DNA from 3 places in the Parabacteroides johnsonii DSM 18315 genome. Region 3 is predicted to be linked to each of the others. Evidence: riboswitches for the same ligand, from Rfam matches in the RefSeq annotation. Region 3 holds a riboswitch; each other region holds the start of a gene.
The links. Region 3 has a riboswitch for cobalamin ahead of NQ564_RS11850 (porin family protein). Riboswitches for the same ligand answer to the same signal wherever they lie in the genome.

Region 1: it holds a riboswitch for cobalamin, as region 3 does, so the genes downstream of both, NQ564_RS05765 (ABC transporter substrate-binding protein) here and NQ564_RS11850 (porin family protein) in region 3, are expected to answer to the same signal.
Region 2: it holds a riboswitch for cobalamin, as region 3 does, so the genes downstream of both, accC (acetyl-CoA carboxylase biotin carboxylase subunit) here and NQ564_RS11850 (porin family protein) in region 3, are expected to answer to the same signal.

Annotation. Positions count from the first base shown of each region.
Region 1 is NZ_CP102285.1:1,395,047-1,405,327, reverse strand. Features, by position in the region: gene NQ564_RS05775 (ABC transporter ATP-binding protein) at 1-683, opposite strand, end outside; gene NQ564_RS05770 (FecCD family ABC transporter permease) at 683-1,720, opposite strand; gene NQ564_RS05765 (ABC transporter substrate-binding protein) at 1,730-2,890, opposite strand; cobalamin riboswitch at 2,947-3,148, opposite strand; gene NQ564_RS05760 (hypothetical protein) at 3,190-3,549, opposite strand; gene NQ564_RS05755 (precorrin-2 C(20)-methyltransferase) at 3,883-4,581, shown strand; gene NQ564_RS05750 (glutamine synthetase) at 4,596-5,030, opposite strand; gene NQ564_RS05745 (formate--tetrahydrofolate ligase) at 5,496-7,163, shown strand; gene NQ564_RS05740 (alpha/beta hydrolase) at 7,367-8,173, opposite strand; gene NQ564_RS05735 (cytochrome-c peroxidase) at 8,244-9,347, opposite strand; gene NQ564_RS05730 (urea transporter) at 9,443-10,281, shown strand, end outside.
Region 2 is NZ_CP102285.1:4,234,682-4,244,962, reverse strand. Features, by position in the region: gene NQ564_RS17335 (anaerobic ribonucleoside triphosphate reductase) at 6-2,219, shown strand; gene nrdG (anaerobic ribonucleoside-triphosphate reductase activating protein) at 2,263-2,763, shown strand; gene NQ564_RS17325 (threonine/serine exporter family protein) at 2,794-4,143, opposite strand; gene NQ564_RS17320 (acyl-CoA carboxylase subunit beta) at 4,298-5,830, opposite strand; gene NQ564_RS17315 (biotin/lipoyl-containing protein) at 5,808-6,347, opposite strand; gene accC (acetyl-CoA carboxylase biotin carboxylase subunit) at 6,361-7,878, opposite strand; cobalamin riboswitch at 7,926-8,130, opposite strand; gene NQ564_RS17305 (acyltransferase) at 8,351-9,439, opposite strand; gene NQ564_RS17300 (flavodoxin) at 9,677-10,186, shown strand.
Region 3 is NZ_CP102285.1:2,864,968-2,875,248, forward strand. Features, by position in the region: gene NQ564_RS11825 (3-deoxy-D-manno-octulosonic acid transferase) at 1-787, opposite strand, end outside; gene gltX (glutamate--tRNA ligase) at 859-2,373, opposite strand; gene NQ564_RS11835 (HD family phosphohydrolase) at 2,611-4,653, shown strand; gene NQ564_RS11840 (low molecular weight protein-tyrosine-phosphatase) at 4,616-5,131, opposite strand; gene priA (replication restart helicase PriA) at 5,151-7,610, opposite strand; gene NQ564_RS11850 (porin family protein) at 7,727-8,314, opposite strand; cobalamin riboswitch at 8,579-8,775, opposite strand; gene murQ (N-acetylmuramic acid 6-phosphate etherase) at 9,007-9,822, opposite strand; gene NQ564_RS11860 (lactonase family protein) at 9,868-10,281, opposite strand, start outside.

The DNA.
Region 1 (10,281 bases), 1.5 Mb from region 3:
CCGGTCGTAATCCCGTTCGTCCGGTCCATCAGCCAAATCTTGTCGGCGATCTGGAGCGCCAGTTCGAGGTCGTGTGTGGAGAGGAAAATCGTCTTATTCGTGCTTCGTGTCAGATGGTGGAGCAATTGCATGATCTCCACCTTGCTCGGAAAATCGAGGAAAGCGGTCGGCTCGTCCAGAAAGATAACAGGTGTTTCCTGAGCCAGCGCCTTGGCGATCATGACCTTCTGCCGTTCTCCGTCCGAGAGGGTATGCACCATGCGGGAGGCCAGGTTCTCGATCCGTACCAGAGCGATCGATTTTTCTACGACTTGCTTGTCCTCCTTGCCCAACCGCCCCCAAAAACCGGTGTAGGGACTGCGTCCCATCTCGACCAACTCCCGCACAGACATATTCCGGATATCACATTTCTCCGTCAAGACCACACCGATCGTCGTGCTCAGTTCCTTGTCCGAATAGCTATCCACATCACGTCCCAAGACGGCGATCTCACCTCCCAACTTCGGCTGGAAAGCCGACAACGTGCGTAAGAGCGTCGACTTCCCGACTCCGTTCTCCCCTAACAGGCAGGTTAATTCTCCGCTATAAATCCGGGCTTGTATATGGCTTGCCACCAACTTAGTATCGTTCTTTGTCCGGTAACCGATAGAGAGATCATGTATATGGATCGTATCTTGTTTCATCATTCGTTCAGTTCGTTCTTACGTTTGCGGAATAGTACGGAGGCCACTACAGGAGCACCGACCAAGGCAGTCACCGAGTTGACCGGCAAAGCCCCTTCGAAGCCGGGCATCCGGGCAATCAGGTTACAGGCGAGCGCCAATGCGGCACCGGCAAACAAGACGGCAGGCATCAGGACCCGGTGGTCGGAGGTTTGAAAAATGGCCCGGCACAGGTGCGGAACGGCCAGGCCAAGAAAGATGACCGGTCCGCAATAGGCCGTCACGATCGCCGTCAGCACTCCTGCCGAGGTGATCACCAAAAGACGTGCCCGCTTGATGTTCAATCCCAAGTTACGGGCATAGCCGTCGCCAAGCAGCATCAGGTTCAACGTCTTGATCAACAGGAACGACAAAGGGATCAGAATCGCCATGATCGCAACAAACAGCATCATCTGGTTGCCGGAAACACGTGAGAAGCTGCCTAACCCCCAGATCACATAGGCGCGAATATCCTCCTCCACGCTGAAGAACTTTAGCACGCCGATCACCGCATTCGCCACGTAGCCGATCATCACACCGATGATCAGTAGCGTCACGTTCCCTTTCACCTTCTGCGACACATATACGATCAACGCCATCACCGACAGCGAACCGATCACAGCCGCAATCGAAAGCGCAATTTCTCCCATAAACCCTAATTTGCTAAGCGCAACTCCTCCGAGGCTACCGCTCAACAACACCACGAAGGCCACGCCCATACTCGCACCGGAACTGATCCCCAACACGGAAGGCCCCGCCAGCGGATTCCGGAAAACAGTCTGCATCTGCAAGCCGCTTATCGCCAAGCCCGCTCCCGCCACCAAAGCAGTCAATGCCTGCGGAAGACGTGATTTCCAGACGATATTCTGCCAAGTCACCGGCTCGTCTCCAAGTCCGCAAATAATGTTCCAGACAGACTTCAACGGGATAGACACCGATCCTAACACCAAATTCAGGAACATCAGGACCAGGATAGACGCTACGATGAGCAACATAAGAAAAGTAGTGGAATGTCTCATTCGTGCAGCTTATTTGAGTCGGGCATAATAAACAGGCGTATGATCGGGCAGCAAGTCCGGATGGAATATATGCAGCAGGTCGGCCAGTACGACTTCCGGCTCGGTCGGCATACTTTCGTAAAAAGGCGTATCTTTCATGTTGCAATAGATGATCCCTTTCTCTTTGAAGGCACGGAAATCGGCATAACGCGGGTCCTGCTCCTTCAATGCCTCATAGCTGAACGTACCCGGATAGCTGTTCACAATGCGCCAGTAATCGGCTTCGTCACCCTGGTTGTAGACAGTTTCGAAATCGAGCGTCACACCTCCCGAACGTTTATCGTCTTTGAGGAAATAGTCGGCACCGGCGTCCTTGAAAAGCTGGGCGAGAAAGCTCTCCCCTCCTACGGCATACCAGTTACCGCCCCGCATCTCGCCGCTCAACACGACCGGACGTTTCTTCACTTTTCCTTCCGCCGTCAGCTCCTTCAATTCATTGTAACGGGCCGCGATGGCGTCGAATGTCTCGTTTGCCTTTTGCTCCTGTCCCACCAACAGACCGACGAACTTCACCCATTCCGCCTGTCCCAACGGCGTCATCTCCTTATAGCCTAAATGCGGGATCAATGGGATACCGACATCCTTCAAGGTCTCATATCCGCCCCGTTTAAAAGGCGAAACAAGGATCAGGTCGGGGTTCATACTCATGATCACCTCGTTGTCGAAATTCCCTTCTATACCGATTTTGGCGGTCTTCCCGCTCTTGAGACGTTCGTTCATCTCTCTATTGAACAGATGCCGGGTACTGGTCACCCCTACGACCTTGTCCAGTTCGCCCATCTTGATAAAATTGGACAACTGCAAAGATGTCATACAGATAACACTTCTGATGGGTGTCTCGATCACAGTATACGATTCGGGGATGCCGGCCGGTTTCGTTCCTCTCCTGACAAGCGCATAATGGAAAGTCGTACTTTCCTCATTCTGCGGGTCCTGGATATCCAGCAAGACATACCCGTCCCGATAGGATAATTCGAAACCACGGGCATACTCCGGTACAATATGGACACCGGAAAACGCGCTTTTTTCCGTCGTTTCCACCTTGTCGGTCCGTTGATTGTTTTTGGTCGTACACGAGGATGCGACACACAACGACATAAGCAGGCAGCACCCTGCCAGGCATTTTTTCATATTCAATATTATTTTATTATAACCAGGCGAGCGTTGTCCACCCCACGAGGACGAGACTCTTCTAAACCGAAACGGCAGGTCTTCTGACTTACTTCCATCCCCGGACACCTTCCCGATCCCCCGATCAGTGGCATTGAGTATTGCCGGTATGTTACCGAAGTTTCACAGCAGCGTGGTCTGTCCGGGATTCCCACCCGGTTCCCTTTTCATCCCTGTCCTGTAAGGAGGACAGGGAAACCTGTTTCAAAGGGCAAATATAATAATATTACTTTTCTTTCAAGAGAAAAGTGGCAGACAAATCAGTTTTTCTTACGAGCCGCCAGATATTCGTCTTCCGGCATGACTTTCAGCACATGGCCGCTTTCGTCGAAAGCGACAACCAGATTCCGCTGATCAGTCGTCTCGAGAGAGACCTTATACTGGATAGGGCTGCCGCCACCATTCGACTTGTACACCTCTTTGATCAGGCAATTTTCATAAGCGTTGTAAATCGCTTCCTGTGTGGCAAGATCCACATCGACGATATCGACCGCATAGAAATTTTTCATACTCAACATATCGATATCCATATTCTCGTCCTGCCCTGCCTGCGCATAACCGTTTTGAGACATACAGACACACGAAACCACCATAACCATCATCAATACTAACTTCTTCATAACCTAAAATTTTAAACAATCTATTTACCTTTTTCTAATCGCCCCATTAAATACAAATTATATGCCAAAGAACATAAAACGGTATTCTCCTTCTGAAACATTCTTCACTGCTTTTAAAAGTTTCAAGAGTTCCATCAGGTTGAAACTTTTGTTTCATCCGGGGAAACTTTAGTTTCATGCGGCAGAAACTTTAGTTTCATACTTTGAGACAGAATGAAACTAAAAAAGATTGTGGAACAGGATATGTAGAAATTATCCCCACAATTGTGGAATGCCGATTTGGAAAGTTCCTCAATTCTCCTCACTTTTGCACATCAAATAAATCAAACGCATATGTCGTACCCCATCTGCTTCGTATCGCTCGGTCCGGGAGACCCCGAACTGATCACCCTGAAAGGCTTGAAAAAGCTCCGACAGGCCGAGATCATCTATTGTCCCGCCACCATGAACAAAAACGGGCAACTCCTCTCCCGTGCGGCCCGTATTATTGAAGAATTGGGAATCGGCGAATCCGCGATCCGGCTCTTCACGCTTCCGATGAGTAAAAACCGCACCGAAGCCTGGAAAGTCTACGATGCCTTGTATGAAGAGGCAGCATCCGCTTGGGACGAAGGGAAAAAGGTGGTCATTGTGGCGGAAGGCGATGCCGGGTTCTACTCTTCCATACAATATATATACGACAAATTCAGGGAGAACCGCATCGAAGTAGAACGAACCGCCGGAATCCCAGCCTTCATTGCGGCAGGAGCCTTAGCCGGCTTGCATATCGTCAAACAGGAAGAACAGATCATCGTCATACCCGGAACGCTGACAGCGGAAGAATTGTCGGAAAAAATCAAGGCCGGCTATGTGATCGTCATCATGAAGCTGTCCCAATGCGTGGAGGCTGTCCATACCTGCATCCAGTTGCATCCGGAAGCGAACTTCCACTATTTTGAGAATGTCGGGACCGGGAAAGAGTTCTATACTTCCGACCGGAAACAAATTCAGGGAAAAATATTCCCATACTTTTCCCTGATGATCATCCAATAGTATATCTATCTAAACTATGCTATTATCGCATTCAGGCTGTCTATATGGAAACGAAGCATCTCGATATAAGGCAGGACCGAATTATGATATATGACTGCTTTCATATGCGAATCTTCCATTTTGTTGGCCTTGCGGTTGGCTTCACGCGTCTTACGGGCGTTATACAAGATAGCGGAAATATGATTCGAGATCTCATCCAGCACCTTATTCCCGGCATGGCAAATAGCCTCCGCCTCGTCCGGAGCGTATATCGAACTGGCCTGGGATACAGCCTCCAACATGGACTGCTGGTATGCACCTGCCATCGGGATCAGTTTATGAATTGCATGATGGCATAGCGAATGGGCCTCCTTCTGCTGCTGCTTGAGCGCAAGTTCCCATTTTGTTTCCTGGCTGTCCGAGCAAACCTGCTTGGATATCGAACGGGCCCCGAAACACTCTGATACCATTTTTAACCAAGTTTCTGTTTCAAATACTTTGGATGCAATTACTGCTAAACTAAATCTTGCTGTTGACATAATTCATATCTCCTCTAAATTGGTTTAAAGATTCTAACACTTTCTTTTTATCACATTAAAACTGATTTTTGATTTCATTTTATCATCATCACGATGCAAAAGTAAACAAATTATCAAACCCACCCCTACTACTTCCATACAAGAAGGTCTATTTTATAATTCTTTAAGAGAATAGATAGCTAAATGTATATATTTTGCCAACTCTGGTTTACAAAATATCAACAAAACAACAAATACATATTACATATTGCATATTCAAAAGTCAAAAAGACCAACATTTATCAATTTAACACTTTTATCGGGAGAGAATTACCACCTGTAAACCACCCGAGCTTTCATTTTGTTATTATATAAAAATATATTTACTTTTGTTTTCCACTTAAACTTACATAAGACATGAAATCGGACATAGAAATTGCAAGAGAGGTCTCTCTGCGCAAGATAAAAGAAATCGCGACCGGATTAGGCATCCCGCGCGAAGAAGTTCAGAATTACGGCAGATACATCGCCAAAATACCTCTCCATCTGATCGATGAAGAGAAGATCAAACAACACAACCTTATCCTGGTTACAGCCATCACTCCTACGAAAGCGGGTATCGGCAAGACGACCGTTTCGATCGGGCTGGCTTTGGGATTGAACAAGATCGGTAAAAAGGCGGTCGTCGCTTTGCGCGAACCATCACTGGGCCCGTGCTTCGGTATGAAAGGCGGAGCTGCCGGAGGCGGATACTCGCAGGTGTTGCCGATGGAAAACATCAACCTGCATTTTACGGGGGATTTCCATGCGGTTACTTCCGCCCACAACATGATCACGGCATTGCTGGACAACTACATCTACCAGACGCGTAATACCTGCGAGGGGCTGAAAGAAATCAAATGGAAACGTGTGCTGGATGTGAACGATCGCAGTTTGCGTAACATCGTTTCCGGCCTGGGAGGATCGGCCAACGGCGTACCGACAGAGACTGGTTTCGACATCACGCCCGCTTCGGAAATCATGGCGATTCTCTGTCTGGCAACGGACATCGAGGACCTGAAACGTCGCGTCGGCAATATCTTGTTAGGATATACGAACGATGACAAGCCTTTCACCGTAAACGACCTTGGAGTGGCCGGAGCGATCACGGTATTGCTGAAAGACGCCCTCCTGCCTAACTTGGTACAGACAACCGAGAACACGGCCGCATTCGTACACGGAGGTCCGTTCGCCAACATCGCACATGGCTGCAACTCTGTCCTGGCGACCAAAATGGCGCTGACGTATGGTGATTATGTCATTACGGAGGCCGGCTTCGGTGCCGACTTAGGAGCTGAAAAGTTTTTCGACATCAAATGCCGCAAAGCCGGATTGACACCGAAACTGACGGTTATCGTGGCAACGGCCCAGAGTTTGAAGCTGCATGGAGGCGTACCGGAAGACAAGATCAAAGAACAGAATATAGAAGGGCTGAAAAACGGTTTCGAGAACCTGGACAAGCATGTCGAGAATATGAAACGTTTCGGCCAGGAAGTGATCGTGACCTTCAACAGATATGCATCCGATACGGACGAGGAAATCGCGCTGGTTGCAGAACATTGTCGCGAGATCGGTGTAGGTTTCTGTATGAACAACGTATTTGCTGCCGGTGGCGAAGGGGGTGCCGAGTTGGCGAAATTGGTGGTCGACACGATCGAAAAGAAACCTTCCGCCCCGCTCAAATACATCTACGAGGACAGCGAACCGATCCGCAGCAAGATCAAAAAGGTATCCGAACAGATCTACGGAGCCGCTTCCGTTGTCTACACGACCTTGGCGGACAAGAAAATCAAACAGATCGAAAGCCTCGGCATCTCCCACTACCCGATCTGCATTGCCAAGACACAGTATTCGTTCTCTTCCGACCCGAAAGCATACGGGGTGGCCAAGAATTTTGAGTTGAAAGTGCGTGACATCATCATCAATAACGGTGCGGAGATGATCGTCGTTATCATGGGCGAGATCATGCGTATGCCGGGACTACCGAAAGACCCGCAGGCAAAACGCATCGACATCGTGAACGGCGTGATCGAAGGGTTAAGCTAAAAAAGAGAAGGGTGTGTCAATTTGATATCACTGGACGCAGATGACGCAGAACACACAGACGGACGCAGATTTATTTTGCTGATAATTAATAATATCTGCGTTAATCTGCGCTCGTATGCGTTGTCTGCGTCCCATGAATACCAATATTCGGCACACCCTCTTTGATTTCAAAATATAGGGATTTCACAACCAGTCCTATCCGGTTAATCCTTTCCTTTGTTTTTATCGAAGAACTTCTTAAAGAACATGATCTGGTAGTCGATCGAGTTTTTCCAATACTCCCCGTTATGCGATCCGGGACGGACCAGGAAATCATGGTCGATCTTATATTTCAACAGCTTCTTATGGAAGTCGTTATTCACTTCGAAAAAGAAATCACTGTAACCGCAATCGAAGATGATAGCCAGCTCACCATTCTTAATGCGGTCGATCTGCGTGATTGCCGTATGACGGTTCCAGACCTCCTGGTTGTCGCTCTCGCTTCCGAGCTGCTTACTCATCTCCCAGTTATTAGGGAAGGGCCGGATATCGACTCCGCCACTCGTACTACCGGCTGCGCCAAACACATCCTTATGACGGAAAGACAGCCACATGGCTCCGTGTCCACCCATGCTCAACCCTGTGATGGCACGACCGGAACGGTCTTTCACTGTCGGATATTCGGAATCGATATACTTGATTAATTCAGAGGATACGAATGTCTCATAACGGTAAGACGGATCTTTCGGACTATCCCAATACCAGCTGTTCTTGCCGTCGGGACAAACAAAGATCAGACCGTCGCGGTCTGCAATATCTTTCAACTCCGGCTTCATGGAAATCCAGGTTTTCGCATTTCCTCCATACCCGTGCAACAGGTAGACAACCGGTTTCGGTGCACGATTATTATCCGGAGAAACGACAACGACCTGGACATTCTTCTTCATTGCCTCGCTATAAACATCCAACGTATCGACAACCGCTCCTTTCACCGAAATGGCGACCAAGACAAAAACCGCCACGAACATCATCAATCTTGTTTTCATATCTCTTTCATTTTTTATTAAATGACAGCAAATGTATACAAAAAAATAATATGGATCAATCTATTCGATACCCATCGGTCAAGGTATGCATGAAAGCGACAATGGCCGCTTCTTCTTCCGGGGTGAGTCCGAGATTCCCCAGTTCGTCGCGGTTGACGGTCTCCGCATATTCGGGAGCCGGGTACTCTTCCACATCACGCACATTATAGAAATGGACAATCTCCTCAAGTGTCTTGAAATAGCCGTTATGCCCGTAAGGAGCTGTCAGGGCGATATTGCGTAACGTGGGTACCCGGAACTTGCCGAATTCGGTACTATCATGCAGAAAAGCCCCTAACCCCAGATCCATCGTGTCCCGCCCGACCGTGTTATGGGGAGCGGGAACCCGGAAGAACGGATTGTCCGGGTTGGAAGGGATTCCGAGGTTGTCATATGTATGGTCGGTAAACAGGACACGTCCGGCTCGCTCGTCGTTTTCCAGAATATGGCATTCCGCGCAGAGACCTTTCTCCTTAAATAAGTCCAGCCCTTCCATCTCCTGTCCGGTAAGCTGGCATTTGCCTTCCAGGTAGGCATCGTATTTGGACGTGAAGGGGTTCACCTCGGCAGAACGTTCATAAGTGGCTATTGCATCCAATATATGGGCATAAAGAGAATCGTCGGACGCTGTCTCTCCATAAATACGCACAAAATCGGGATAGTAGGCTGCACGCCGGACTTTCTCCGTAACAGCCCGGCTGTCCTTGTTTCCCATTTCCAGCGGATTGACGAACGGTTGGCCGGCCTGTTCTTCCAACGAGTTCACCCGGCCGTCCCAGAACAAGCCGCCTACATAGGTTTCTTCTTTTTCGTCATAATACAAGGCCGGGACATACGCCACATACGAACAGCTCATGGAGTTCCGGTTGCTGAACAAGCCTTTCACGGCCCCTTCCGAAGTGATCCGTCCGTATGTATCGGCAAACCCTTTCGTCGGTTCATGGCAGGTTCCGCACGACTGTCCGGCCGGTTCCGATAACGACTCGTCAAAAAAGAGCTGTTTCCCTACCAGTTCCTTGTCATTTAACTCCGAACGGGAACCCGGTACACACGCGGAAAACAACACAGATGTCCCTGCCAATCCGGCAACCATCACTTTTAGATATACACGACTATTCATAACCCTATTACAATTTATGGGCCAATGTACGAATAAATCTTGCATTATACTGTAGGACTTCAGGGAAAATCGTTATATTTTTGCAGCAAAAAAACATGCGTGAAGGATTGTTTATCATAAGCCGTGGAATCGGTCAGGTAATGTTTCAGAACAACGCTCTTTCGGGAGCCCTTATGTTAGTGGGTATTTTATGCGGTTCATGGCAAATGGCCCTATTGGCCGTCGCCGGGAATTTAGTCGGTAATTTGACGGCCTGTCTTTGCAAGTATAGCCGGGAGGATATCCGGAACGGACTCTATGGATTTAACGGGACGCTGGTCGGGATCGCCATCGGTGTCTTTATGCCGATCAACCTCCTGTCGATAGCGTTATTAATAGCCGGTTCCGCCTTGTCCACCTGGATTGCCCGTCTGTTCGGTTATTGGGGGAAACTGCCGGGATATACCGCCCCGTTCATTTTATCGGTCTGGATATTGCTGGCCGGATGTACATACGGGTATCCCTCGCTTTTGTCGGCCTCCGCTCCTGCCGTTGCCGAACAATCACCCGATCTGGTACGGGCCTTCTGTCTGAATATCGGACAGGTGATGTTCCAAGGAAATACGATCCTGTCCGGTCTGTTCTTCCTTGCTGCCATCCTTGTCAATTCACGTTGGCATGCATTATATACGGTCTGGGGAGCCCTCCTTCCCATCCTTGTCGCTTGGGTGGCCGGAACAGATTATACGGCGCTGAATGCCGGACTGATCGGTTACAACGGCGTCTTATGTGCGATCGCTTTAGGCGGCGACACATGGAAAAGCGGCTTGTGGGCGACAGCTTCCATTTTGCTTTCCATCGCTTTGCAGCTATTGGGGATGCACTTTGGATTCGTGACTCTGACCGCTCCTTTCGTCGTTGCCGTATGGATCATATTAAAAGGAGGTATGTCAAA
Region 2 (10,281 bases), 1.4 Mb from region 3:
TTATCATGATTCAGACAGTTATCAAACGTGACGGACGTATCGTCGGATTCAACGAAGAGAAGATAGCAACAGCTATCCGTAAAGCGATGTTGCACACTGAAAACGGAGAAGACCGGGAGTTGGTCCGCCAGATCACCGATCATATTTCTTTCAAAGGCGACACACAGATGACTGTCGAAGCCATCCAGGATGCTGTCGAGTTGGAGTTGATGAACAGTAGCCGTAAGGACGTTGCACAGAAATACATTGCGTACCGCAATCAGCGTAGCATCGCCCGCAAAGCCAAAACGCGCGATATGTTCCTGGAGATCATCAATATCAAATCCAACGACATCACCCGCGAGAATGCCAATATGAATGCCGACACGCCTGCCGGCATGATGATGAAGTTCTCCAGCGAAACGACCAAGCCGTTCGTCGACGACTACCTGTTGAGCGAAGAGGTCAAGGAGGCGGTGGAAAACAACTATCTACATATCCATGATAAAGACTATTATCCGACCAAGAGCCTCACGTGCGTACAGCATCCGTTGGACCGCATCCTGAAATACGGATTTTCAGCCGGACATGGAGAATCACGCCCGGCAAAGCGCATCGAAACAGCCAGTATCTTAGGCTGCATCTCACTCGAGACAGCCCAGAACGAAATGCATGGTGGCCAGGCAATCCCGGCATTCGATTTCTATCTGGCTCCTTACGTGCGCAATAGTTTCATCGAGGAAATCAAGAACCTGGAAGAACTGAACGGGCAGGACTATTCACATCTCTATCAGCGGGAATTGGACGACTATATAAATCGTCCGCTCGAAGGATTAAGCGGCGATGAACGTATCATCCAACATGCCGTCAACAAGACTGTCAGCCGCGTACATCAGTCAATGGAAGCCTTTATTCATAATATGAACACCATCCATTCCCGTGGTGGTAACCAGGTGGTATTCAGTTCTATTAATTACGGAACGGACACTTCGGCCGAAGGACGCTGTATCATCCGTGAGATACTGAAAAGCACATATCGCGGGGTCGGCAACGGTGAGACGGCCATCTTCCCGATCCAGATATGGAAAAAGAAACGCGGAGTGAGCTATCTGCCGGAAGACCGCAACTACGATCTTTACCAGCTTGCCTGTAAGGTGACGGCCCGCCGTTTCTTCCCGAACTTCCTCAACCTCGACGCAACATTCAACCAAAGCGAAGACTGGCGTGCAGACAACCCACAACGTTATATGCACGAGGTTGCAACCATGGGATGCCGCACACGTGTATTCGAGAATCGTTTCGGTCCGAAAACATCTATCGGGCGCGGTAACCTCTCTTTCTCGACGATCAATATCGTACGCCTCGCCATCGAATGCATGCACATAGAAAACAAGGAAGAACGAATCGCCCAGTTCTTTGCCAAACTCGACCATATGCTGGATATAACAGCCCGCCAGCTGCACGAGCGCATGGAATTCCAGAAAACGGCATATGCCAAACAGTTCCCGCTGTTGATGTCGTCTCTCTGGCTGGGTAGCGAGAAACTGAAGCCGAACGACACGATCGCACCCGTTATCAATCAGGGAACATTGGGGATCGGCTTTATCGGCCTGGCGGAATGCCTGGTCGCCCTCACCGGCAAACACCACGGAGAAGATGCAGCATCGCAGGAGTTAGGGTTGAAAATCGTCAGCTACATCCGTAACCGGGCCAATCAGTTTTCGGAAGAATACCAGCATAATTACAGCGTACTGGCAACGCCAGCCGAAGGTTTGTCAGGTAAGTTTACCCGTCGTGACCACAAGAAATTCGGTTCGTTGCCCGGCATCACAGACCGCGACTATTATACGAACTCCAACCATGTACCCGTCTATTACAAATGTAGCGCCCGCCACAAGGCGGAAGTGGAAGCTCCCTATCACGAGATGACACGCGGAGGCCATATCTTCTATGTCGAAATGGATGGAGACGCGACCCATAACCCGGAAGTAATCATGCAAGTTGTCGATATGATGGACCGTTATAACATCGGTTACGGCTCCGTCAACCACAATCGCAACCGTTGTCTCGATTGCGGCTACGAAAATGCGGAAACCCATTTGGAAAAATGCCCGAAATGCGGCAGCGCCCATCTCGACAAACTCCAGCGCATCACCGGCTATCTGGTCGGTACGACAGACCGCTGGAACAAGGCGAAACTGTCAGAACTGAACGACCGGGTTGTTCATAGTGAAAAATGAAGCCTAATCTTTCATTATTAATTATTAATTTTTAATTCACAACGTGCTTTCCATCATTGATATCATAGAAGATACAACAGTCGACGGTCCGGGATTCCGGACCGCGATCTATGCGGCAGGTTGTCCGAACGCCTGTCCGGGTTGTCATAATCCTGAATCGTGGGATATAAGAAAAGGGAAACAAGTACCGACAGAAGAAATCCTGGAAAAGGTCTTAGCAGATGACTTTGCCAATGTGACCTTCAGCGGCGGCGATCCCATGTTCCAGCCGGAAGGTTTCACTAAACTGGCACAGGCGATCAAAGAAAAAAGCCGGAAAACCATCTGGTGTTATACCGGCTATACTTTCGAGCGCCTCCTGAACAATCCGAAACAGGCCGAACTACTCAAATACATCGACGTCCTGGTAGACGGCAAATTCAAACAATCTCTACGTGATGAAAGCCTCCTCTTTCGTGGCAGCAGCAATCAACGCCTGATCGACGTCAAAGCTTCCCTAAAAGCCAATAAGGCAATCTGCCTGGAACTGAATTATGATTTATGAGTGATAAAAAATCATAATTCATAAAATTCTTCACCATTCAATGAACTTGCCACGCTGCCGGCGTTTTTCAAGTTCTTCTTCAAGATAACGCTGACGATCTTTAGCTATGTAACGTCGGGCAAAGATATTCGGAACGGCAACACCTAAAGAAATACACAGGATAATCAAAGCCGAATTGATCCCGTTGGCAAAAGCATTGGTCACCTCGCCAATCACCCCATGCAGGTTGATAAAGGCGAACAACGAACGATACATCAGTACCCCCGGAATCATCGGGATGACAGACGGGATCGTCAGCACATGGTTCGGAACATCGAACCAATGGACCGCCTTTACCGCAATCAGACTCACGACAAAACTCCCCATAAACGAGCCGATCACCGGACCATATCCCAACTCGAAGTTCACAAAATTACGAGTACACACCGCAATGATCCCCCCTAAAGCCACGACCCACAGCAGACGTCGCTGGATATTGAAGATCATCGAAAACCCCATAGCCGCGATAGCCGCCGCGATGGCATAAATATAATAAGGATCATGCGGCACCATGCTCAACTCGCTGAACTTATGGTCGATCTCTATATCATTCATCACCAGCACCCGCATGGCAAAAGCTATCCCGAACGTCATTGCCCCGACCATCATCATTGTATTGGCTGCCCGCGTAATCCCGACAAGCAGGTGATTATCGATCATGTCATCCACAAAATTGATCAACGGCACACCTGGCACGATAAACAAGGCACAAGCCAGCAACGGCTGATAAGGTGTGGACGACAGCCCCGAAAAAGAAGAAGCGTACGCCAGACAGGTCGCTACAAACGCCGCAATCGCAATACTCATATACACGTTAATCCCGAACTCAATACAACGCGCCCTGACACGGAATCCGACAAATGCACAAATAGAAGCAAACAAAAATGCAATCCAGTCACAGCCGAACAACTTACAGAAACCACCACAGGCAAACCCGGCACCGATCGCCACCAGATAAGGCATATAGTTACGAGGTTTACGCGCAATCCGCTCAAGCTCTTCCTCATACCGGTCCAACGAATAGTCCTGTTCGATAGCCTTCCACGACAAACGGCTGACCTCCGTAATGGTCGTCATATTGATGCCATGCTTCTCACACTTCTGAAACTTGGAAAAGGAATGCGTCTCATCACTCACATTCACCATGATCATCGTCCATCTGATATCCAGATGAAGCTTTTCTTCCGGAATCCCCATGAAAGCTGCCACACGCTTCATGTTCCGTTCGATGCGGTTCGTATCCGCCGCACTCTCCATCAGCAATTTTCCCGTACGGAGCAATAAGTCCAGTTTTCTCCGTAATAACAAAACCTCCCGGTCAGTCAAAATCTCTTTTTCCATTCTTTTTGTCTTTTCTCTATTAAATGCGGGTACAAAAGTAAGAAGGCCTACCTTCCCAAGCAAGCCTTCCGCTAATCAATTCCATTGATTCTGTCGAATGATCCTTTTGTTCACCATGTTAGTTATTTATACTATTCAAATCGACATCCTTGATTTACAAAGGCATATTGCCATGCTTCTTGGGCGGATTGCTCTGGCTTTTATTTTTCGCCATTTCAAGTGCCTGTATCAATTTGTAACGTGTCTGACGAGGCATGATGATCTCGTCGATAAATCCTAGTTCGGCTGCCCGGTAAGGATTCGAGAACTGTTCGTTGTATGCCTCTATAGCTTGCGCCTTTTCCTCTCCGTCCGCTTTCCGGTACAGGATATTGACAGCTCCCTCGGCTCCCATCACAGCGATTTCCGCCATCGGGTAAGCCAAGTTAATATCGGCACCGGTCGGCTTGCTCGACATCACGATATAAGCACCGCCATATGCCTTGCGCGTAATCAACGTAATCTTGGGAACCGTCGCCTCGGCATAAGCGTAAACGATCTTCGCTCCATGACGGATAATTCCGTCATGCTCCTGCTGGCAACCGGGTAAAAAGCCGGGTACATCCTCGAATGTCACGAGCGGGATATTGAAGCAATCACAAAAACGGATGAAACGGGCTGCCTTGTCCGATGCATCGATATCCAACACACCTGCCAGGAAAGCCGGCTGATTCGCCACTATCCCGACCGACTGGCCTCCCAGACGGGCAAAGCCGACCACCACATTCTTGGCGAAATGAGGCATCACCTCGAAGAAATAATGGTTGTCGACCACCGGTTCGATCACGTCCTTCATGTCATAGGGGACGTTCGGATCATCGGGAATCACCTCCTGCAACGCTTCCACTTCACGGCGGACATCGTCGGAACACGCTACAGACGGCGTATCCTCCATATTGTTCGATGGCAAGAAACTCAGCAGCTCGCGGATGCTCATCAGCGTCTCCTCCTCCGTATCGCACATGAAATGCGTCACACCGCTCTTGCTGCTATGCACATAGGCACCACCCAATTCCTCTTTCTCCACCGTCTCGTGCGTAACAGCTTTCACGACATCCGGTCCGGTTATGAACATATGGCTCTTCTCTTTCACCATAAAGATGAAATCGGTCAATGCCGGCGAGTAGCAAGCTCCGCCGGCACAAGGACCGAGGATAGCCGAAATCTGGGGTACCACCCCGGAAGCCATCGTATTTTGATAGAAGATCGATGCATAACCAGCCAGACTGCCGACCCCTTCCTGGATGCGCGCACCTCCCGAATCGTTCAGGGCAATCACCGGTGCACCGTTCTTTAGAGCCAGTGTCTGGACCTTCACAATCTTGGCGGCATTAGTCGAACTCAGCGTTCCTCCGTAGGCTGTAAAATCATAGGCATAGACAAAGACCTGACGGCCTTCTATCTTACCATATCCGGAAACGATGCCGTCCCCCGGAATCTTGTTTTTCTCCATACCAAAGTTCGTGCACCGATGCGTCACGAACTTATCCAATTCCACAAACGTACCTTTATCCAGCAGCATGTCGATACGTTCTCGAGCTGTCATACGCCCCGTCTCATGCTGCTTATCGATACGGACTGCGCCGCCACCCAGAGCAGCCGCCTTGTCCAGTTCTTCAAACTTCTTATATATCTTTTCTTTCTGCATTTTCTTCCTGATTAATTACTTCCAATGTCATCAACACCTGATTCGCGTTCACCGTATCTCCCTCCTTCACCAGGATTTCACGAACCCGGCAATCCGAGCTGACCTTATAATTGCTCTGCATCTTCATGGCTTCGAGTACCGCCACAATATCCCCGGCAGACAAGAGATCCCCTTCGCTCACCGGAATCTTCATGACCTTTCCAGGCATCGGCGATACAACCTTGTCGCCCTGCTTCTCTTCGCTACTTTTGCGCATACGCAGATATTTGGTCTGCGAATCAATTATGTCGACCGAATAAGAGGAGAAAAGCGTATTGACCTGATAATTCTTTCCCCCCTCCGAACGGATCAGCTCAGCATTATAAGAATGACCGTTGTGCAAGATCGAACAAGCGCCGTTCTCGGCCATTACGATATCCGCCTCATAGGATTGCCCGTCTATGTCGAGCCGAACCTTGTTCCCTTCCTTTCCAAGTAGCGACACATCTGCCACCCGATTTCCAATATGTATCTCCATTATAAACAATTTTTCAAATCCTTAACACACCTTTCTGTAACCCAAACTCTCGCCAACGGCTGATCGGGCGGTTATCCGCCGAAGAGCCCGATACGTTTTCCTCCAGATTCATCAGGTAATCCATATAAGCGGCGATCATGGCGATATTTTCCGATTCATGTTCGTCTCCGGGGTTGACCGGATGTTGCAGTTCCTCGCCATGTTTTCCTATAAACGACGTATCATAGGTTCCATGCACAAAATCAGGTATATCCATGATCCGCCTGAGATAGCTAATATTCGTTTTCAGCCCGGTAATCTTGTATTCGTGTAAGACACGCCTCATTCGTTCGATCGCATACTCGCGGCTGGTAGCCCAAACGATCAGTTTGCCGATCATCGGATCGTAATAGACCGGAATCTCATAGCCTTCATAGACATAACTATCGATCCGCACCCCGATCCCGTTCGGTTCGGTCAGCTGGCGGATGACGCCGGGTGACGGCATGAAATTGTTGGCGGTATCTTCGGCACAAATCCGGCATTCGATGGCATGTCCGCGCTGAGAGATATCTTCCTGCCGAATGTGCAACGGTTCATTGTCGGCAATACGGAGCTGCTCCTTTACCAAGTCGAGCCCCAGCACTTCCTCAGTGATCGGATGCTCCACCTGCAAACGGGTATTCATTTCGAGGAAATAAAAATTACGGTGTTTATCGACCAGGAATTCGATTGTCCCGGCACCGGAATAGTCGACAGCCTTGGCAGCCGCTACCGCCTTCTCGCCCATCTCCTGCCGTAGATCTGGCGTGATGAACGGCGACGGACTTTCCTCGACAATCTTCTGGTTACGGCGTTGCACAGAACATTCGCGTTCGCAGAGATGGATCACATTCCCGTGATTGTCGCCTAAAATCTGGAATTCGATATGATGTGGTCCCTCCACAAACTTCTCCAGATAAACCGTATCGTCGCCAAAAGAAGAGAGCGACTCTGAGCGAGCGGCATTGTAAGCTTCTTCCACTTCTTCTTCGCAATGAATCAGGCGCATCCCTTTTCCACCGCCTCCCATCGAGGCTTTCAGCATGACCGGAAAGCCAATCTCTCGGCAGATCCGGCGTGCTTCTCCGACATCCTGCAAAGGCTGCTGCGTGCCAGGGACGACCGGTACACCAGCAGCTATCATCCGCTTGCGGGCGGATATTTTATCTCCCATCGCCTCCATCGTTTCAGCTGACGGGCCGATAAAGATGATTCCTTCTTCTTTACACCGACGGGCAAAATCCGCATTCTCGGACAAGAAACCATATCCGGGATGGATTGCATCCACCTTGTGCTGTTTGGCTACCCAGATGATCTTTTCGATATCCAGGTAACTATCTTTTGATGCTGCCGGTCCTATCAGGGCCGTTTCGTCGGCATAAAGGACGTGACGTGCCGTCCGGTCTGCTTCCGAAAAAACAGCCACCGACCGTATCCCCATTTCGCGACAGGAGCGCATAACCCTCACAGCTATCTCGCCCCGATTTGCAATCAGAACTTTTCTTATCATATTTATTGTATTTATGTTTCGCATCCATAGCCTAACCCACGAGGATATGAACCTTATAATGAACGGCAGGTCTTCTGACTGACTCCCATCCTGAAGCCTTCCCGACTTATTATAACAAGCCAGTGGCGAAAGTAGTTCCAGGATGTTAAAACGGAGCTTCACAGCAGCGGGACTGTCCGGGATTTACACCCGATTCCCTTTTAATCCATATTCCCGAACGGGAAATACAGAACCGATTCGGTGGCAAATGTAAACTTTTTTTCTTATAAACTCTATTTCGACTGCAAAAATTCGGAACGGACACACGAAATATTCTGTAATCAGTGACAGTGATTACAAAATCAGCGACAGCAATTATATAATCACTGTCACTGATTACATAATTGCTGTCGCTGATTTTAGAATAAATGAAGGGATAACGATTTTTTTATCCCTTACAAAGTGAAAATCGGAAATAACAAACGAATATATCCTACCCGACGATCCATTTGCCGCCCGGTATGAGCGAAATAACCTTGGTTGTCACGAAGCAGCAAATAAACGTGCATGTCGCAATAACAGGGATGGCAGCAACAGTCGGCAACGGTAAGGCGGACTTAAACACTGTCACCCACAGGCCGAGCCAAAAGATATGCATCAGATACATCCCATAGCTGAGTTTAGAGAGTTCCAGCACGAAGCGTGGAGTTTCGGAAAGTTCAATACAACTGAACATCAAGAACGTACCTGCCGTGAGAAGCACACAATTGATGGTACAGAAAGCCCACCCTATTTCCAGTACGGGCGTGGGAAGAATCTCTCCGGGTATGGCCTGAACATAGAACGAATAGATGGTCAAAGCCGCACCAACAAGCATCAAAGCGGTTCCGACAATGAAACGTTTGGAGCGATTCCAGGTCAGATGGACATGTATATAATGTGCAAGCACGAGATAGCCTAAGTAACCGGAAAAATACCACAACATATGATATTCGTTCCAAAAGCACTGTCCCCACACTTCCCCGAACCAACGGTTCAGGTAAGGCATACAGGTCGACAGTAGGAACAGTCCGATAAAGAAACGTTCTTCTTTGGCCGTTGCCTTGCTCAACCAGGGCGAGACAATAGGGATGAACAGATAAATGCTGATTAAAGGAAACATGAACCATAAGTGCCCGGCCAGCGTCGGGAAGTTCAGAAATATCCGCGACAGGTCTTTAATCGAGGTCGCTCCATCAATCTGCCCCCACAACATCGGCAAGGTACTGTAGAGTATCATGAATATGAAAAACGGCGGCAGGATGCGGATGCTACGCCGACGGTAGAATTGCCACATGGTCAGCCCTTCCTTCATCGGTGCAAGAAGAAAAGCGGAGACTATTATAAACAACGGTACAGCCATACGCGAAAACCCGTCGTACATAGACACCCATAGCCGGTCTGCCTCATTTGCCAGAAAGGCTTGTGGTCCCACCATGTCCGTCGAACCGGGGGCTCCGTAAAAATTTTCACTGGCGTGGACGACCATGACAAGGAAGCATGCGAACACGCGTACATAATCCAAAAAAACTATACGTTTCATTTTTTTGCTTAGTTATTATATTAATAAGAGATTTAATTCTTTAGGCGAAGCATGCATTCATGGCGGAAAACTTCATGATTTTCCAGATACTGCTTAATTGGCGGCAAAGATAGGGAAAAAGCCAGAAATCCCCTCAAACAGGTACGGGTAGCCTATAAAATACATTTTTATAGGTATTGTACGGCGAGGCGGAATGATGGATATTTGTCCTCGTTATCAATTAAAAACAAATTAATAATGAAGACTATAGGAATCTTTTACGGTTCGTCGAACGGGACAACCGAAAGTGTTGCGAAACAGATTGCGGAAAAATTGGGCGTCAAATCAGCGGATATTCACAATGTCGGCCAGGCATCACCTGCCGATTTCGCTTCTTATGAAGTGTTGCTGCTGGGCAGTTCCACCTGGGGAGCGGGCGATCTTCAGGACGACTGGTATGATTTCCTCCCAAAAATCAAGAAACTGGATTTATCCGGGAAGCTGGTCGGGCTGTTCGGCTGCGGCGATTCTTCTTCTTTCAGTGATACTTTCTGCGACGCAATCGGGACAATCTACAACGACCTGAAAGCCACGGGCTGCAAATTCGTCGGCAGCATGGATACTTCCAGCTACACCTACGACGATTCGACCGCTGTCGTCGATGGCAAATTCGTCGGTCTCGCCCTGGATGAAATGAACGAAGACGACCAGACTCCGGTACGTATAGACGCCTGGATCGAAAGTTTGAAAAAAGACGGGGTGGAATAAAACAATGGTGCCCCGTAGGGGCGGGGTTCTACTCCGCCCAATGAAAATGTCCGGATTCAATGGGCAGAGCAGAGCCCTGCCCCTACGGGATGACA
Region 3 (10,281 bases):
GGTGAATCTCGTGCGGGGCGATGATCAGCCTCATCTCCGGATGTTCATTGAAATAAGGGATCAGTATCTCTTCGTCTTGCGGCCAGGAACTCCCGGCGATCAAGGTCAGAGATCTTTTCCCGACAAACCGTTCGACTTCAGGCAACTCACGGGCCTGATTGCGCACGTCCAATACCCGGTCGAAACGAGTATCGCCATAGACCGTCACGTTACGGATGCCATATTGTTCAAGCAGTTCTTTCGAACGGTTGTCCTGCACGAACAAATGCGTAAAGCAGTACAGCATCTTCCGGTAAGGAGCTCCGAACCATTGAAAAAACAACTGGTCGGGACGGAAGATCGCCGAAATGATATAGACCGGGACTCCCCGCTTCTTCAACTCTTTCAAATAGTTTCCCCAAAACTCATACTTGATGAAAACAGCCACAGCAGGATTCGCCAGATTCAGGAACTTCTTTACCCGATAAGGCGTATCGAAAGGCAGATAGCAGATAACATCCGCCCCGTTATAGTTTTTTCGCACTTCATAGCCTGAGGGAGAAAAGAAAGTAAGCAAGATCTTATATCCCGGATATTGCGCCTTGATTTTTTCGATCATAGGACGTCCCTGCTCAAACTCTCCCAACGAAGAAGCATGAAACCAGATATACTTCGCGTTCCGGTCTATCTTCTCACGCAAAATGCTATTCGTCTTCCACTGGCCGAAACGCATCAGGCGTGCTTTCCGGTGGAAAGGAGAAATCAGAGCGATAATAAAGGCATAGAAATGTATGAGTAAGCTGTACATGGTAAAACAATTTATGATTTATGATTTATGATTTATCATCGATACATAAATCATAAATCATAAATCTGAAATCATAATTTCTCTATCGCTCTCTGGATACGGCGGATCGACTCTTCCTTACCCAAGGCTTCCGTTATGTCGAAGATATGCGGTCCTTTGCCTTCACCGACAAGGGCCAAGCGGGTTGCATTCATTATATTTCCCAAATGGTAGCCTTTGCTTTCGATCCAGGCTTTTACCTCTTCTTCCGTACCTTCGATATCGAACGGCTCACGTGTGCGAAGCACTTCGATCAGTTCGGCAAGCTGAGTGGCACTGTCTTCTTTCCAACGTTTTTTACGCGTCTTTTCATCATATTCTGTCGGAGCGATGAAGAAGAAGGAGCAAAGATTCCACAAGTCCTTGATAAAAGTGGCACGGTCTTTCATCATGGCTACGACCTTCTCCACGTATGCCGGGTCGGCTTTCACGCCATGGCTTTCGAGAATCGGCATAAAGAGGGCAGCAGCTTCCTTATTGTCCATAGCCTGGATATAATGATGGTTGAACCATTTTCCCTTTTCATAATCGAACTTGGCTCCGCTCTTGCTGCAACGACTCAAGTCAAAACTATGGATCAGTTCATCCATGCTCATCACCTCCTGGTCATTGCCCGGATTCCATCCTAACAGGGCCAGGAAATTGACAACTGCTTCAGGCAGGTAACCACTCTCACGATAGCCTGAAGAAACCTCGCCACTCTTCGGGTCATGCCATTCCAACGGGAACACTGGGAAGCCCAGACGGTCACCGTCACGCTTGCTCAGCTTGCCGTTTCCTTCCGGTTTCAAGAGCAAAGCCAGGTGTGCGAACCGGGGCATCGTGTCTTCCCATCCGAAATAACGGTACAGCAGTACGTGAAGCGGGGCACTCGGCAACCATTCTTCACCACGGATCACATGTGTCACTTCCATCAAATGGTCATCTACGATATTCGCCAAGTGGTAAGTAGGCAGCTGGTCGGCTGATTTATATAAGACTTTATCGTCCAGGATAGAAGAGTTGATAATCACTTCGCCACGGATCAGGTCGTTCACATGAATATCCTCATCCGGTTCGATCTTAACGCGGACCACATACTGGTTACCGGCTTCGATCAAGGACTTCACTTCTTCCTCGGAAAGAGTCAGCGAGTTGCGCATCTGCATACGGGTGGATGCATCATATTGGAAATTGGGAATTTCCTTCCGTTTGGCTTCCAACTCCTCAGGTGTGTCGAACGCGATATAAGCATGACCGGCCTCCAACAACTGATCGACATACTTTTTATAAATATCTCTGCGCTCACTCTGACGGTAAGGGCCGTACTCGCCTCCAAAACCGACACCTTCGTCGAACTTGATTCCCAACCAGGTAAGCGCTTCTATAATATAGGCCTCCGCCCCGGGAACGAAGCGCTGCGAGTCGGTATCTTCGATACGGAGAATCAGATCTCCACCATTCTGTTTGGCAAACAGATAATTGTATAAAGCTGTACGAACACCTCCGATATGCAAAGCCCCTGTAGGACTCGGTGCAAACCGGACTCTAACTTTCCTTTGAGTCATAATCTTAACAATTGACAATTAACAATTGACAATTGACAATCAAGGTTAACAATTGACAATTATTTGGAAGACTGTGAAGCTTTTAATTGCCAATTGTCAATTATCCATTGTCAATTGTCTGCGTTTTACTGCGCAAAAGTAGCCCTTTTTTTTCTCTTAGTAAACTTTTTTATGTACATTTCGCCTTTCAATCAAGGAATGAGAGATTTTTAATGCTGATAAAAAAACATATTATTTATGAAGGTAAAGAACTATAGTATACATCCGAGTGTCTATTTTATCGTAGCGGCCTTGTTGATCGCTTACTTCTTTCCGAGGGAAGGAAAGTTCCGTTACCAGTTCTACGAAGGGAAACCCTGGCGGTACGGGTTGCTCACCGCTCCAAGTGATTTTCCGATCTACAAGACCGATGCGGAAGTACAGGCCGAACGTGATAGCGCCCTGAGAAAGTTCGAACCTTATTACCGGCAGGATGCCACAGTCGAATCCAAAGAGATAGACAAACTCCGTGCCGACTATCAGGGCACGCTGAGGAACCGGGCGACTCCAGCTTATATGCAGTATATCGAAAACAGTTTGCAAAAGCTATACCGGGACGGTATCATTTCCACCCAGGATATGGACGAACTCAAAAAAGAGGAATATCCCCGCATCAACCTGCTCGCAGGCAGCGTTGCGCAACCTCACTACAGCAGCGAGTTCTTTACGGTCAAGACAGCGTATGAGTTTATCATCAACAATTGCCCTTCTTACCTGGACAAGTCGATATTGCAATCTTGCGATATCAACAATTATTTGGTGGAAAATGTCACATACGACAAGACGATGTCGGAAAAAGTCAGGGAAGATATACTGAACAGTATCCCGCTGGCCAACGGCATGATACAGGCGGGAGAACGTATCGTCGACCGGGGCGAGATCATTGACAACCATACTTACAACGTGCTCCGTTCCCTTAAGATCGTACACGAGACCAAGTCCGGGGGTGCCCAGCGGCAAGGTATTATCATGGGAGGCCAGTTCGTGTTGGTATTCGGGATTCTCTTCTGCTTCTGGCTGTACCTATGGTCTTTCCGGTTGAAAATCCTGCATAACAGGAGGAATGCGCTTTTTCTTGTACTATGCGTATTCGTGAGTTGCATCCTGACAGAGCTTTGCGTGACGTACGGATTGTTCAATGTCTATATCCTCCCGTTTGCTATCGTGCCGATCGTCGTGCGTACGTTCTTCGACTCGCGCACGGCACTGTTCACACACCTGATCATCGTGCTGATCTGCTCGCTGATGGTACCTTTCCCGCACGAGTTCCTGTTGCTCCAGGTGATTGCCGGCATGGTCGTGACATTCAGTTTGCGAGATTTGTACGAACGTTCTCAACTGATCCGTTGCGCTTTCTTCATCTTCATGTCTTACGCGCTCTGCTACATCAGCCTGTCCATCTATCAGGAAGCGGACTTCAAGAAGATCAACTGGATGATGATGCTCTATTTCGGCATCAACTTTATCCTGCTGATGTTTACATACATATTAGTATATATGTTAGAAAAGACATTCGGCTATGTGTCCAGCATCACGCTGGTCGAGCTTTCCAACATCAACACTCCGATCTTGAAAAAACTATCTGAAACATCTCCGGGCACCTTCCAGCATTCCTTGCAGATGTCGATCTTAGCGTCGGAAGCGGCTGCAGCCATCGGAGCGAACGCACAGCTTGTACGTACAGGAGCCATGTATCATGATATCGGCAAGATGGCGAATCCGGCATTCTTCACCGAAAACCAAAGCAGTATCAACCCGCACGGCCAGCTATCGTTCGATCAAAGTGCGAAAATCATCATCAACCACGTGAACGACGGTGTCAAGATCGCGGAAAAAGCGATGTTACCCAACGCCATCATCGACTTTATCCGTACCCATCACGGACGCGGAAAAGCCAAATACTTCTACAACTCTTTCAAGAACCAATACCCCGACCGCGAGATAGACGAAGAGATTTTCACCTATCCGGGTCCGAACCCGTTCTCGAAAGAGACAGCCGTCCTGATGATGGCCGACTCTGTCGAAGCGGCCTCCCGTAGCCTGAAAGAACACACGGAAGAAAATATACGCGCCTTAGTCGACAAGATCATAGACGGACAGATCGCCGACGGACTGATGCGAAACGCCCCGCTGACATTCAAGGATGTGGAAACGATCAAGAATGTCTTTGTGGAAAAACTGAAGATCATGTATCACACGCGGATCAGTTATCCGGATTTGAAGAAAGGGAAAGATTCATAAATTCCAGCAATCCTGCACAAGCATCCTCCAGCAGATCGAGGACCAGTTCGAAGCCTTCCGCTCCGCTATAGTAGGGATCGGGGACATGGTCATACAGCTTGTTCCGGGAATACTCCGTCATCTGATGTATCTTTTCCACGGATTCCAAATCCGGGGCTTTTCGTTTAAGATCGTCTATGTTACGATGGTCCATGCCGATGATCAGGTCGAAGTCGAAAAAATCTTCCGTACATACCGGACGGGAGATCGAATCCAACTTATATCCCCTGCGGGCTGCATGCGAACGCATACGCGGGTCAGCCTTTTCTCCTGCGTGATACCCAATGATACCGGCAGAATCGACTTTGATCCGGTCATCCAGTCCTGCATCATGAACCAACTTCTTCATCACTGCCTCAGCCGATGGTGACCGGCAAATATTTCCGAGGCACACAAACAATATTTTATATTTTTCCTTCTTATCCATACTTTCTTTCATTCTTTAATTCTTTCATTCTCTAATTCTCCACATCATAATGCACGATCAATTGCTTGAACGGCAAGTAGCGTTGCATTTCGGTATGTACCGATTCCAGTATCTCGCGTACCGGAGCGATCGCGGCGGCAATCTCTATCTTTAAAACAATTTTCCGGATATGAAGGGTTTGTACACGCGTTATCGGCGGAGTAACCGGGCCAAGCACACGTTCACCCAAACGACGACGCAAGTTTTCGGCATATAAAACCGATAGTTCCTGCAAAACAGAATCATTCCGACTGCGCAAGACAATCACGATCAAACGGTAGTAAGGCGGATAACGAAACATACTCCGCTCGCCCAATTGAAGACGCACCATCTCCTTATAAGCGAAACGTTCCACCATCCGGATCAGAGGATGATCGGGAGCGGAGGTCTGCAAGACAACTGTCCCCCGCTTATCCCGCCTTCCGGCACGGCCGCTCACCTGTACCATCAACTGGAAGGCACGTTCGTGAGCTCGAAAATCCGGGAAGTTCATCAGACTGTCGGCATTCAGGATACCGACCACACTAACATTCCCGAAATCCAGCCCTTTCGACAACATCTGGGTTCCGATCAATATCTGTGTCTTACCTTTCTCAAAGTCTGCGATGATCCGCTCATAAGCCGTACGGGTACGGGCAGTATCGAAATCCAGACGCTCGACTTTGGCAGAAGGGAAAAGAGTAGCTATCTCCTCCTCCACCATCTCGGTCCCGAACCCCATCGTACGAAGTTCCGGGCTCTGGCATTCCGGACACTGGTGAGGCAACTGGATTTTATATCCGCAATAGTGGCAAACCAACTCGTTACGAAACTTATGGTAGGTCAGGCTGACATCGCAATTGACACAATGGGGAACCCAACCGCAATCCTTGCACTCAATCACCGGAGCGAATCCCCGGCGGTTCTGGAACAGGATCGCTTGTTCTCCCTTCCCTAACGCCTCGCTCAACTTTTCTACCAAGACCGGCGAAAAGAGCGTGTCTTTCATGATCTTCTTACGCCTCAACTCCTTGATATCGACCGTCAGTATTTCCGGCATCAGCCGGTCGCCATAACGGGTAGTCAGCTCCACCAAACCATATTTGCCGGTAGTGGCATTAAAATAGGAATCGATGGAAGGGGTGGCAGAGCCCAACAATGTTTTCGCCCCATGCATAGCGGCCAGTACCAACGCTGCATTACGGGCATGATAACGCGGTGCCGGGTCCTGCTGCTTGTAAGTGTTCTCATGTTCCTCGTCTATAATAATCAAACCTAAATCCTTGAACGGCAAAAACAAGGAAGAGCGGACGCCTAATACCAGCATCGGCTCGCCCGTATGCAACAGCCGGTTCCAGACTTCCACCCGTTCGTTATCAGAGAACTTGGAATGATAGACCAACAACTTATCACCAAACAACTTGGCAAGCCGTTCTGTGATCTGGGTCGTGATGGCGATTTCAGGCAGCATATACAAAACCTGGCGTCCCATCTTCAACACCTCGTCGATCAGCCGCATATAGACTTCCGTCTTTCCACTGGAAGTAACGCCATGCAACAGGCAGACTTCTTTCTCCCGGAAGACATCATGTATCTCCCCGTAAGCCTTCTCCTGCGCCGCACTTAAAGGGGTAAGGGGTTGCAAACGGCAAACCGGAACCTGCAACCTTCCTACCTCCTTCTCATAACTTTCCAGCACACCTCGCTTCAGCACACCATCCAATATGGCCGGAGAACAACCGCTGCTCTCCAACAATTCCTTCTTCGACAATTCGCGTACCAGTGCCGGATTAAGCGCATGGCTGAGTTCCAAGAAACAGATCAGCAAGTGTTCCTGCTTCTTCGCCCGTTTGAAGTCCGCAAACACAGCCTGTAATTTTTCTTCCTCCTTATACGCCTCGGCAAGACGGATAAAGGTCTGCATCTTCGGCACAAAGCCCCGTTTCAGCTCCTCACTCACCTCAACTGCCCCCTTAGCCATCAGGGAGGCGACCACAGGCACGACATTCCGTAGTCCGGTTTTCTTTTCCAGTTCGGAAACCGTCAGTTTCAAGACGCCGGAAAAAGCATCCAGCACAGCTTGTTCATTCGGCCGCAGAGGGCCGTCGGCTTCGAACTCTTCATTATAGGTTACAGCCGTTTCACTCTCCAATTTCAGGCCGGAAGGCAAAGCCGCCTTATAGACATCTCCTAATTTACACAAATAATAGGAGGCGATCCATTTCCAGAAACGAAGTTGCGGACGACGGAGCACAGGCGTAGCGTCCAGCAAGGCGTAAATCTCCTTCGTCTCGTACTGGCTATCGGGCACACGCTCGTGCACATCCATGACGATAGCCGTATAATAGCGCTTCTTTCCAAAATGGACGATCACCCGGCAACCGGGTATTACCGTCTGTTCCAGATCGGGCGGTATGCTATAAGTATAGCTGTTCTCCAACGGAAGCGGGAGTATAACGTCTGCGTACTTCATTCTTATCCTTCTTTATACGAACCCATGTTCATAGCGATGCCAAAAGTAACAAAAAAGGCCGGACTGCTAAAGCCCGGCCTCTGTTTATCTGATCGCAAATCTTCTTTATTCCCTTTTTAAAACAGGATAGCAGCCGTAATCGACCAGCCTCGGTTCTTACCGTTTAATTCAAACTTTGATGCGCTATAATCATCCGTCAAGCCGAGGGCATAATTGAAACCGACCTGTAAATGTTTGATCAGTTCCACACCGGCACCCAAGTTCAAACCGGCATTGAAACTCTTTGCCTTCAACTGGTCTCCGACCGATCCCGGAATATCCCAGAACTTATCGCCGCCCACCCGGAAACCGACATACGGACCGGCTGACAGATACCCTTTGACAATAGGCAAACCGAATTTCCATTTCAGGTTAACCGGAACGTCTATATAGTCATTCTTAATATCTTTCTCGCTCTTCACGCCTATCCCTTTTTGCGAATACAGGATAGCCGCATCAAAACCGACTCCCATTACCGGGGCCATCACCTCCACCATCGGACCGATATTAAATCCGGTCACATTATCCTTTCCGACAATCTCTTTGTTGAAATGGACAGAGGATATATTCAAACCGCCTTTTATACCGAACTTAATCTGGGATTTCGCAGGTACGGCAATCAACGCCATCACAGCCAACAATATAAGCCCAACAATCTTCTTCATACTTTTTCTTTAATTAGTTAATACGAATTACAAATAAACGCACTTTTCCAATAATAAACAAATATCACCGCCTAAGTGTTGCTTCCCCCCGTAAAAGGAAAGCATGAATCGGAGGCGGAGCTCATCCCGCACACAGATTCATGCCTCTTTTCCTAATTATTATGGCAAAATAATTAAAAACAAGTAAACAGACTACGGGAAACGGGAATTAAGAAAGACAAAAGCCTACGGCTTCACTGTTCTCTTCCGGCCTTTCCTCGAAGCCGTCGAAAAATATGCGTTGCAGGTCTTCTGACTTACTTCCGGTATGAGCGCCTTCCCGACTCGCGTCAGTGGCATAAAAGAATTGCCCAATCCGTTTTGAAGCTTACAGCAGCGGGACTGTCCGGGATTTACACCCGATTCCCTTTTAATCCTTTTCCGCAGATGGCGAAGCAGGAACAATGCATGGGACAAATATAGCGATATTTTCCATATATTTCTCATATATTGTCCATCTTCTTACAGAAAAATACAGACGCGACAAGCATCCTTTCGGTTCCTGCTGCCAGTGCCACAAATATTACACTCCTGTGGCACAACTGTGCCATGCTGAGGAAACGGTTGTGCCATGCAAGGGAAACGGCTGTGCCATGCCGAGGAAACGAGTGTGCCATGCCGAGGGAACGAATGTTCCACCGGTAGAATTCTTCTTACTCCTTACGGTAGGCTTCGACAGCTGCTTGAACGGAGCCGTACATCAACAGCAGATGGCGGGATTGGTTATAGGGAAGGCTCAATTCTTCAGCGACCATGCGAGTTCCACGGTCGATAAGTTTCTGATTGGTGAGCTGCATATTGACCATCCGGTTTCCTTTAACCCTCCCCAATCGGATCATAACGGAAGTGGAAATCATATTCAGGATCATTTTCTGTCCCGTTCCGGATTTCATACGGGAACTGCCGGTGACGAACTCCGGTCCGACAATCATTTCGATTGAGACATCAGCCTCCATCGCCATCGGTGAATCAGGATTACTGGAAATGGAGGCGGTCAGAATGCCCTGTTCACGCGCTTTGCGAAGGGCACCGATCACATAGGGAGTCGTCCCGGAAGCAGCAATGCCGATCACGGTATCCTTCGTATTGACCTGATACTCCAACAATTCCTGCCAGCCTCGTTCCTCATCGTCTTCGGCATTCTCCACCGGATTCCGGAGGGCGGTATCGCCACCGGCTATCAAGCCGATAATCAGTGTGGGAGGCATCCCGAACGTCGGGGGGATTTCGGAAGCATCCAAAACCCCTAACCGTCCGCTGGTTCCGGCTCCCAGATAAAAGATTCGTCCGCCTTGCTGCATACGGGGAACGATCTGCAAAACCAATTCTTCTATTTTGGGTATGGTCCTTCGGACAGCCAACGCCACTTTCTGATCTTCCGTATTGATATCTTCGAGCAGCTCCCGGACGGACTTCCGTTCCAGGTCGTTATAGAGAGAATCCTGTTCTGTTATCTTGATGAATGACATAGCTTATTACAATTTGCAAGTGCAAAGCTACTAAAAATATCACATTCACCTGTTAGTGAATTTCAGGCAAACGGGCTTGCTTACCCGGATATCTTTTTCCGTATCTCTCAACAAGCCGCTTTGTTTGTCTATTTCGTAAACCTGCACAACATTACTGTCCCGACAGGCGCAAAGCAGAAACTTGCCGTTGGGAGTGATGACAAAATTACGCGGATGAACACCGGTCAGCTGATAGCCAACCTTTGTCAGTTGCCCGTTTGCCGGATCGATAGAGAAAATCGCGATACCATCACCTTTCAGACGGTTGGAAGCATACAGGAAACGGCCATCCGGTGTGATGTGTATATCGGCACTGCCGGAGGCATGCAACGTGTCGGCTTCTACAGACTGGACCGGAGTCAGATTGCCTTTGTCGTACTGCATGAAAACGACGCGGCCGGAAAGCTCGCCGATCAGGTA